Regions from separate parts of the Staphylococcus lugdunensis genome, predicted to be linked through region 3. Evidence: riboswitches for the same ligand, from Rfam matches in the RefSeq annotation. Region 3 holds a riboswitch; each other region holds the start of a gene.
The links. A riboswitch is a leader RNA that binds a small molecule or an ion and turns the genes downstream of it on or off. The one in region 3 is predicted to bind thiamine pyrophosphate.

Region 1: it holds a riboswitch for thiamine pyrophosphate, as region 3 does, so the genes downstream of both, AL499_RS08380 (3-oxoacyl-ACP reductase) here and AL499_RS07870 (ABC transporter substrate-binding protein) in region 3, are expected to answer to the same signal.
Region 2: it holds a riboswitch for thiamine pyrophosphate, as region 3 does, so the genes downstream of both, AL499_RS09075 (thiamine phosphate synthase) here and AL499_RS07870 (ABC transporter substrate-binding protein) in region 3, are expected to answer to the same signal.

The regions. Positions count from the first base shown of each region.
Region 1 is NZ_CP014022.1:1,783,101-1,786,393, reverse strand. It holds gene AL499_RS08385 (SdrD B-like domain-containing protein) at 1-1,360, opposite strand, end outside; TPP riboswitch at 1,856-1,958, shown strand; gene AL499_RS08380 (3-oxoacyl-ACP reductase) at 2,082-2,831, shown strand; gene AL499_RS08375 (LLM class flavin-dependent oxidoreductase) at 2,923-3,293, shown strand, end outside.
Region 2 is NZ_CP014022.1:1,955,305-1,958,597, forward strand. It holds gene thiO (glycine oxidase ThiO) at 1-687, opposite strand, end outside; gene AL499_RS09075 (thiamine phosphate synthase) at 680-1,270, opposite strand; TPP riboswitch at 1,333-1,444, opposite strand; gene AL499_RS09080 (pyruvate MFS transporter) at 1,979-3,253, shown strand.
Region 3 is NZ_CP014022.1:1,674,283-1,677,575, forward strand. It holds gene AL499_RS07865 (MFS transporter) at 1-579, shown strand, start outside; gene AL499_RS07870 (ABC transporter substrate-binding protein) at 680-1,594, opposite strand; TPP riboswitch at 1,694-1,794, opposite strand; gene AL499_RS07875 (hypothetical protein) at 1,922-2,287, shown strand; gene AL499_RS07880 (tripartite tricarboxylate transporter permease) at 2,604-2,837, opposite strand; gene AL499_RS07885 (helix-turn-helix domain-containing protein) at 3,061-3,293, shown strand, end outside.

The sequences.
Region 1 (3,293 bases), 110 kb from region 3:
TTGGATCTCTGTAAAGCGTTGATGCATTTAAAGGGTTATTCTTATTATCACCATAATCAACAATAATATTTTTATTGAAAGAAACATTTCCAATTTTTACGTCCATATTATATGATCCTTTATCATTGATGGCATTCTCTCGTTTAGCAGTTGCAGCTATTTTAAAAGATCCTTGAATATTATCATATTGGTCAACGTAATTTGTAAACGTGTAGGTTGTTTTATTCGTGTTACTATCATATTTACCTTTAGCTATAATTGCACCATTTGCATCTCTTAATTCTGTGTCCGATGATGGTAACGAAAATCCTCCAGGTCTAATATATTGTCCATAGCCTATCGTAAATGTATCTCCACTTTTAACGCTATTGTCAACGGTATAATCTGCTTTTAAAGATAAAATATCTCCAGAAGTCACCCATAATTCACGTTGACCACTAGCATTTGTATGTGCAGTTCTACCTTCCACTGCTATATCTATATTTGAAAATTTAATTTTGTCACTCACATCTTTACCTGTTGGTGTAGCTGCTGCTAATGCTCTTACTCTATAATTACTACTCAATGCACGCGTTGTTGGAGATGTTGAAGCAGCTGCAGTTACAGGAGTTGCAGGAGTTCTAACACCATAGTCAGGGTTTGTAATGTCTGCTTTTAAGGTTTCTGCCACAATTGTATTATCTAAATCTCGTTTAGAACGTGGCTTAAAAGCTTTCTTAGTAACTAGTGAAGCTTTAACTTGTTCTTTCGTTTGATGGTTCACGCCAATTTGGCTCAATTTTTTATCAGCATATTGTACATGTGTCTCATTCGTATTGGTGGATACAGCTTGGTTTGTAGCTGATGCATTTTGAGCAGCTGTTACTAACTTTTCTGAACTTTCTTGTTGTTGAATTGTCGATTTATGATTTTGATGTTGTCTAGCTTCTTTTTCTGTTGATTTGTTAGCAGTATCTTTATGCGAGACATTGTTTTGATTTGATGTTTGTAAATCTTTTGCATGCAGTGATTGATTTTCTGTTATCTGCTGGTTTGTTGAAGATGGATTTTCAGTGTGATCTATCGTTGTTTTATCTTGAGTGCTTGGTGACGTGGCGTTAGTTTGAGAAGAAACATTATTATTTGTTGTTTGTTCTGTGGTTACTGTTGTATCAGCTTGAGAACTTTCTTGTTTATCGCTATGGTTTTGAGATATGGATTGTTGTTTTTCAGCTGCCTCAGCTTCATGATGCCCTAAGAAAAGTGTGGCACCTACTAATATTGAAGCTGTACCTACTGTAAATTTTCTGATTGAATATTTGTTTAGTTTGTTTGGGATAAAATCCATGCGTTGTGACGAGTTTCTCTTTCTGTTAGTCATTCACTGACCTCCTATAGTTGGTTAAAATAGTTGTCATTGCATATCAAACTCTATTTTATTTCCTAGATGTATATGAGAATTTTGATATATAGTACAAAATAATTATAATAATACATTTTAATCTATATAATTAGAGTAATAATACAATGATATATGAATTATAACAGATTTATCACTATTTAATATTACGCATTTTAATTATATTAAATGTTTTTTAATCATAATTTCGCTTAAATATTCATTTCAAGTACAAAATGTATATTAATAGAAAGTTTATAGTTACATTATTTATCTTCTAATATAAATTTTTTATATTCTAAGAAGAGATTATTCCTCTATTTTCTCGTTACAACTTAAAAAGCCTCAACAATTAGTCATAAAATCCTACTTGCTGAAACTAATATTGTTCTTCTTTCCTTAAATGTTTACGTGATTACTAAATTAATGTATCTTGACAATGTGAATGAAAAGTTTTAAATTGAAATTAAAGTTAAATATATGCACTAGGGGTGTTTTTATAACTGAGAATAGGCGTGGCCTTAAACCCTTTGAACCTGATCTAGTTGATACTAGCGTAGGAAAGTGTGTGGAACCTAATATTAATATGTCTAATGGCCTCTTTTATTTTGAGTCCGTTATTTATGATAGTTTTACGTTGCGCAACTTTCCTAGTGAAGGTTGCGTATTTTTTTCTTTAATATTCTTTATAAGGAGGTTCACAATGGCAAAAACTGTATTAGTAACTGGAGCTAGTCGTGGCCTTGGTTCTGTTATAGCACGCACTCTAGTCGCTAAAGGATTTCAAGTTGTGATTAATTATAATCAAAGTCAAACAGCGGCCGAACAGTTAATGCAAGAGCTAGGAGCTCAAACTATTGCATTACAAGCAGATGTTCGTAATCGTGAGCAAGTGAATGCGATGGTAGCTAGTGCAATCGATCATTTTGGACATATCGATGCTGTTGTTAACAATGCATTAGTTAACTTTAAATTCGATCCTGACGCACAAAAATCCTTCAAAGATTTATCTTGGGACGATTATCAAGCACAACTAGATGGAACCTTGAAAGCAAGTTTTAATGTTATTCAAAGTGTACTACCTCAATTTATTGAGCATAAACAAGGTTCTGTAGTAAATATCGGTACAAATTTATATCAAAACCCAGTTGTTCCTTATCATGAATATACAACTGCAAAAGCGAGTATTATCGGTTTTACTAGAAATATTGCTGCTGAACTTGGTCAATATGGTATCACTGCTAATGTCGTCTCAGGGGGCTTACTTAAAACAACAGATGCCAGTGCAGTTACGACACCGGAAGTATTTGATTTAATTGCAAGTACAACACCGTTACATCAAGTTACAAGCCCGCAAGATGTTGCCAACATGGTTGTCTATCTATGTTCAGATGAAGCTAAACAAATTACAGGACAAAATATAACTGTAGATGGTGGCTTAACAATGAATTGATTGTCCATTTGAACGCCATTATTAATTTTAAGAGTTGGACACTTCTAACCCAATAATCGTTATAAATGTAGCTGTATTGGAGTGTATATATATGTATCAACAGCAACAACGTCAAATGCATATTGGCGTCTTAGTTTATGGTTGCGGTCATCATCAAGCAGCTTGGCAAATGCCTGATTCTGCAGTTGAACGGCTTGGTGATGTTTCATACTACCAAGAGTTAGCACAACTTGCTGAACGAGGTTGTTTAGATATTGTCTTTTTCGCAGACAATCAATCCTTTAATGCCAATGACTCAAGTGCAATGCCTGCCTTTTGGTTTGATCCACTCATAAATTTAACAGCCATATCACAAGTAACTCAGTACGTCGGTCTGGTCCCAACTATTTCGAGTACATTTTCGGATCCTTATACTGTTGCCAGACAATTGCTTAGTCTTGACCATATGACAGGTGGACGGGT
Region 2 (3,293 bases), 280 kb from region 3:
AATAACTTCACCTTTTACCCCGATAACTTTACGTGGCAAATGATAATGTTCAAGTAATTCTGATGACCATGCACCTCCTGCGACAATCACTTTTTGCGCATATAATGTACCGGTTGTTGTCATAACTTGATAAAAGCCATTATCTTTACGTATATTGGTAACTTCTGTTTCATAGTATCGATGAATATCACGCTTTAAAATCGATTTTAATAAGGCTTGTGTGTAATGATGTGCATTAATTTGTCCGTCTTTTGGGATATAAATTGATAATGGACTAGGATTGATTGTGCCATGTGAAAGTTGCTTTAAAGCGTTATCGCTTAATTTAGTGACACTTGAATCATGTGCATTTAAAAATTCATACTGAGCCATTAAGTGATTAACATCATCTTTGCTGCTAGCTACTTTAATTAACCCAGAATTTTGAAACTGAATGTCGATACCTGTTTCTTGAAATAAGTCTGCGGCTAAATCAGGAAACATAGCTCGCGATTCAAGCGCGAGACGAAATAGAGCGCTGTCATAAGTAAATTCATTTTGAGCGCCTAACATTCCACCTGCCTTATAAGAAGCATGTTTGCCAGGAACATCTCTATCAACAATCGCAATATCCAAATGGCTTTCACTTAAAGAACGTGCAATGGACATGCCGATGACACCTGAACCAATAATTAGTACATCATGCATGATGATGCCACTCCTTTCGAAATTGATGAATAACTGAAGCGGATGATTTCATAAAGAAAGAAATTGCACATATTCCAGCAAATTTGGGGGATAGTTTGCGGATAGTATCCGTTGTTATACCACCAATTGCATATACAGGGATGGGAACTTCTAATACCGAATCGATTTCAACTTGAGAACGTGGCGGTAAATTGGGTTTTGAAGGTGTAGGAAAAATATGCCCAAAAAAGACCGCGTCAAGTCCCGCTTCATAAGCCCGGATTACCGAAGATAAATGATGTGTAGACATAGATACGTGTATGTCAGGATATTTAGACTTAAGTTGAAATGCTTGTGCATCATTTTCTCGGAAGTGAATATTCTGTAATCCCAATGTATTTAACAGCTTGACATCACTGTGTATCATCATCTTAGATTTTGGAAATCCCTGATAAATTAACTGTTGAATAAAGTGCTGTAATTCCTTCTGAGACATAGAAGTTCTAAAAAGTAAAAAATCTATGTCCTGCTCGATAGTAAGAAAGTGCTGCAAATCGTTGTTGTCTAAAAATTTATATTCTGTTATCGCAATGAAAATGAACATCACCTCATTTAAATTAAAAAAACGCTAAACCCAAGTAGGGAATAGCGTATAGTATCGTTACTTTATATCCTTCGCCACTTCCCTACGCCAGTACTGTCTGGATCAGGTTCCAGGAATTATAAAGTCTCTTCTTTACTCTCAGCCTTAAGATAAAAGGCACTTCCAGTGGATGATTATATGATTATTAGCGTTTAATTTAACTACATTCTACAAAAGAATATGGCTGAATTCAAATTTTAATACTGTTTTTAATTTATAGAGATACGTTTTTGATAAAAGATATATGCTTAAATGTGCATGAATAAAGGCAAAATAACAAATATTAATTGTTTTAATAGGTAATTCAAATTATTGCAAATAATTCGATGTATATTTGTTGGTTTTATGCATTAAAGTTTATAGAAATTAAATTCAAATAATTAGTTAAAATTCATTGAGGTACTGATTTTATGGGCATTTAACATAAAAATAGTCAAATTATTCCGATGTGACGGCTAAGAATATGCAAAAAATATAAAAAAATTGACAAAAATGTGAATTTAATATTGAAACCGCTTCCGCAATCTGCTAATATGATAAAAAAATAACTTAAAAAGCCTATGATGACAGTGTTAAAAAGGGAGTCATATAACATCGTTAGACAGACTTTTTTGAAACTTCTTCAACAGCAATTTAAGAAACGACAAAATTTAAGGAGTAACAAAAGTTATGATTCAAAAAAGAAGTAATGTTCGTTGGTACTTTGCAATCGCGTTCTTTATTATTGGTGTCATTGCGTACATGGACCGTTCAAATATTTCTTATATCGCGCCACAAATGATGGCAGATTTAGGAATGGACAAAAAGCAATTTGGGTTATTAGCTTCATTCTTCTCATTAGGTTATGCATTAATGCAGGTACCTTCAGGAATGTTAGCCGAAAAATTTGGGCCAAGAAAAATGATTACGATAGCATTATTATGGTGGAGTGCTTTTACTATTTTTACAGGTATGATTAAGCACCATGGCTTGCTTTACTTTGTAAGATTTTTATTTGGTGTTGGGGAAGCACCAATGTATCCATCAAATGCAGTTTTTAACTCGACATGGTTCTCTAAAACAGAAAAAGGTCGTGCTTCAAGTGCATTGCTTGCAGGTTCTTATTTTGGCCCTGTGCTCGCACCCATTGTAACGATAGCCATTGTTAATGCATTTAACTGGGAGGCAGTGTTCTATATTTTTGGTGCTGCAGGTATATTAATTGCGATTCTTTGGGGAATTATCGCTAAAGATTTACCAGAACAGCATAAAATGGTAAATGAAGCAGAAAAACGTTTTATTATGGAAAATCGTGATATTGTGCAAACATCAAAATCAGTAGCACCTTGGGGACAATTCTTCCGTCGTTTTAGTTTCTATGCCATTGCAGGACAATACTTTGTAGTGCAATTTATCATTACATTATTCTTAATTTGGTTGCCTACATATTTAACTGAACAATATCATGTTGCTTTTAAAGATATGGCAATTAGTTCATTGCCTTGGTTAATTATGTTCTTCCTCATTTTATCAGCGGGTGCAATCTCAGATAAAATTTTAAGTACAGGTCAATCACGTTTTGTATCTAGAGGTGTGATTGCGATTGTAGGATTTATTGTTTTTGCTGTAGCCATTTTCTTTGCCGTGCATACGGAAAATCTATATGTCACTATTTTCTGGTTATCATTAGGACTTGGTGGTATGGGTATTTCAATGGGAATGAGTTGGGCAGCAGCTAATGATATTGGACGTAATTTTGCCGGTACTGTATCAGGTTGGATGAACCTATGGGGCAATATCGGTGCATTAGTAAGTCCATTCTTAGCAGGTGCGTTAGTAAGTTCTTTGGGATGGACAATGACTTTCCAATTGCTTATTATTCCAGCAGTAATTGCAGTAATACTTTGGTTCTTTGTAGCACCAGACAAACCATTGCTTAAAGACGAAAGTAAAACTTTAAAATAAACTTATTACTAGAGGAAATCTCTACTATATTTGAAATAAA
Region 3 (3,293 bases):
GAAAATTATTTATCTGATAAAGTTTTTATTACTTTAGTATTGTTAGGATTCTTAATATTTTTTACCTATTTCTCAATATTGGTTTATTTACCAACATTATTAAACAATATATACAATATAGGTGAAGGAATATCCGGTGTATTATTTTTACCTATTACAGTTAGTGTAATATTAGGTAGTATGTTCTACAAAAGAATTTCAAAGAAGCATGAGGGTTTAATTATACTTAAATACACTGTTATTATTTTTTCAATATTTACTTTGCTATTTGGATTGTTTAATACTTTAAGTTTAATAATTTTATCATTCATCATTTTTATACTAGGACTTTTTGTCGGCCTTGTTCCTGCCTTACTATCAACTCTAATATCTCAAAGGTTCGAAAGTATCAAAGGAAAGGTTTTAGGTGTTTTTAATTTTGTAAGATATATAGGTATGACTATAGGTGCAATATTAATTGGATTGGTGCCTCAAACATTTATGCCTTATTATTTTGCAAGTGTATCTTTAGTTCTAATCTCAATATTTATATATGCTAATACAGAAATATTTAAGGAGATGTTCAATAATAAAAAGTAATTTCATTTTATAATTTTTAAAATTATAAAAAGACAAACCCCCCTTTATAAAAAGTAGGTTTGTCTACAATCAAACCCTCCCTTATAACGGGTGGTTTTGATTAGTGTCGGTGATAACGTGGGAATAATAATTCATTAGTGAAATAAAGTTGTGAATCAATGGGTTGTACGATTTTATCGTTTTCGTGTAACCATAGTTGTAAATCATTGTAATAATCGGAGCTCATTGATAAATCATTAGTAAAACAATGGGCTGTAGCTTGTATGGTTTGTTGGTTTAATGCATCATATACATCAGTGTGCGTATAAGCACAATAAATTGCAATCGCTTCATCCAAATGTTGATGAATATAATCTATAGCTTTTTTAATGACAGTGATAAAACGTGATAATTTATCATGCTGTATTTTGAGGTGTTGTGGAGAGGTAATCAATATTAATTGACAAAAATCTGGAACATTATAATCTTTAAGAGCGAAGAAATCGACATTTAAGCCACGTAATTTTGCTTCGATTATTTCGAAATTTTCAAAGATTAACGTTGCTGCGTCTGCTTTGTCCTTCTCTAATGCATCTGTATGATAAAAGCTATTGTTCACAGGAATCAAATCACCTTCCTGATATGTAGCACCATCGGCTTCAATCATTGTTTTAACAATTGCAATACCACCGGAGCCTGGTGCCCCAGGATAGGTTAAGCGTTTTCCAATAAGGTTACGTGGACGAGTTATTGCTTTATCTTTGTTGAACATGACACCACCGTTAGTGTGCAAGAATCGTGCGAAGCCAACAACATCTTTAGCGTTAGCACGATCTTCAACTAAGTGAATAGGTTCTGTTATCGCTATATCCATTTTGTTGTTTTCAATTTCAGATAGTGCATCGAAATGCGCTTCTGGCTCAATCATATGTACGTCAAGTTGTGCGTCTGCAAACCAGCCTTTTTCAATGCCAATGATCAGCGGCATATGATCTGGATTTAAAAACCATTCTAAACCAACTGTTAGTGTATCCATTATCTTTTCTCCTCCTATTAAAATAAGCATTCACGTAGCAAAAGTGAATGCTTGTGTTTAACAAGAAAAAGATTGATATCAAAAGGACTACGCATCAATGACGCACAAGGTTCACTTTCCTACGCTGGTACTAACCATCAGGTTCAAGGGTTGAAACAAAGTTTCTCTCAGCAGCGATTACTGCACCCCCAGTGATCATTTACATATACAACATAACATAACAACATAAGTAAATAAAATTGGTATATCATAATTGAATGATGCATTGATATGACCTATTCTAAAAGTGAACATATTTATAATTTTTTTAATGTTAAGAGGGTTAAAATGTTAATAAGCAATGATTACTTGTATTATTTAACTATTATCATCGAGGTGTTCATTCTTGTAATAATACTTTGGGCGTATTTGCGTCTGAGTCGACAATGGCAATCTAAGCAGCGACGTATTTTAGTGATTAGCTACCAACTTGGTTTAATGGCAGCATTTTTAATTGAATTATTAGATGCGCTACTACCAGAGAATATATTTGGAAATGTTGTATTTGATGATTTATGGGGTTTTTCTACTATGATTGGATTGATTGAACTTAAGCGCCAACATTTTACCAAAGTATGGTGGCTTATGCCGACAACATTTTTGAGTGCTGTATTATTCATTATCTTTATACTATTAGGGCCATTAGATTACTGAACATAGGAAACGAGAGCGGATAAGCATATTTAACTATTGAACAATGCTAAAGATTCACTAATTTGTGAAATAAAGTTAATAGTTAATATGTTTATTTTTTGTTTTTGTGAAGATACTGCTAGAGAAAATGAGAAAACACTTAATCTCACGTATCTTATTTAAAAGTTGTAAAGTTTGAATAAAGTAAAACGATAAGTACACATTAATTCAATCGTAAAAAACGATAACATGGAGCGTTATTTAGTACAGACTATATTATTTTATCATTTATATATATTATAATAAATTTTGTTTATTTTAGTAGCTGAAATGATGATTATTCTTTATCATGAGTATGTTTAAAACTTGGTTTTTCGTGTTTTGAGTCATTTGAAGCATGTTGGTTTTGTCGTTTAATTTGTTTGCGCTGACTTAATGAGAGAAATATTTCCATAATTCCCAGTGCAATTGCAAAGATAGATACAATATCAATACCATTAAATAAACGTACAATCCCAACGATAATTAACATAAGCCCTAGAACGAATGAGAAATTAAAGATGCTTTTCATTTATATCACCTCTTTATCAATATTGTAACTTACGATACAAGATTTTCGAATGATAGTATTTTAAATTATCATACACCGTGTTTTTATACGAATTTTTAAACGAAAAGAATATCCATACGACTATAAGTTTCTTATTTGGAAACTTTATTTCCTTGATATTGTCATATTAGAAATACAATTTAGTTCAACTGCTAGATACAATAAATGTAAGGAGTTGTTTAATATGATTAAAATTAATAAGGTTATAAAAGCGCAGCGGACTAAACTAGGATTAACGCAAGATAAATTGGCTGCATATTTAGATATCACAAAGCCAACTATTTCAAAATGGGAAAATGGTAGTTTAATGCCTGATATTCAGTTGTTACCAAAGCTTGCAAAATTATTTAATATGAGTGTGGACGAATTATTGGATTATCAAGATGTATTAACGAAAGAAGACGCTACTCATCTATG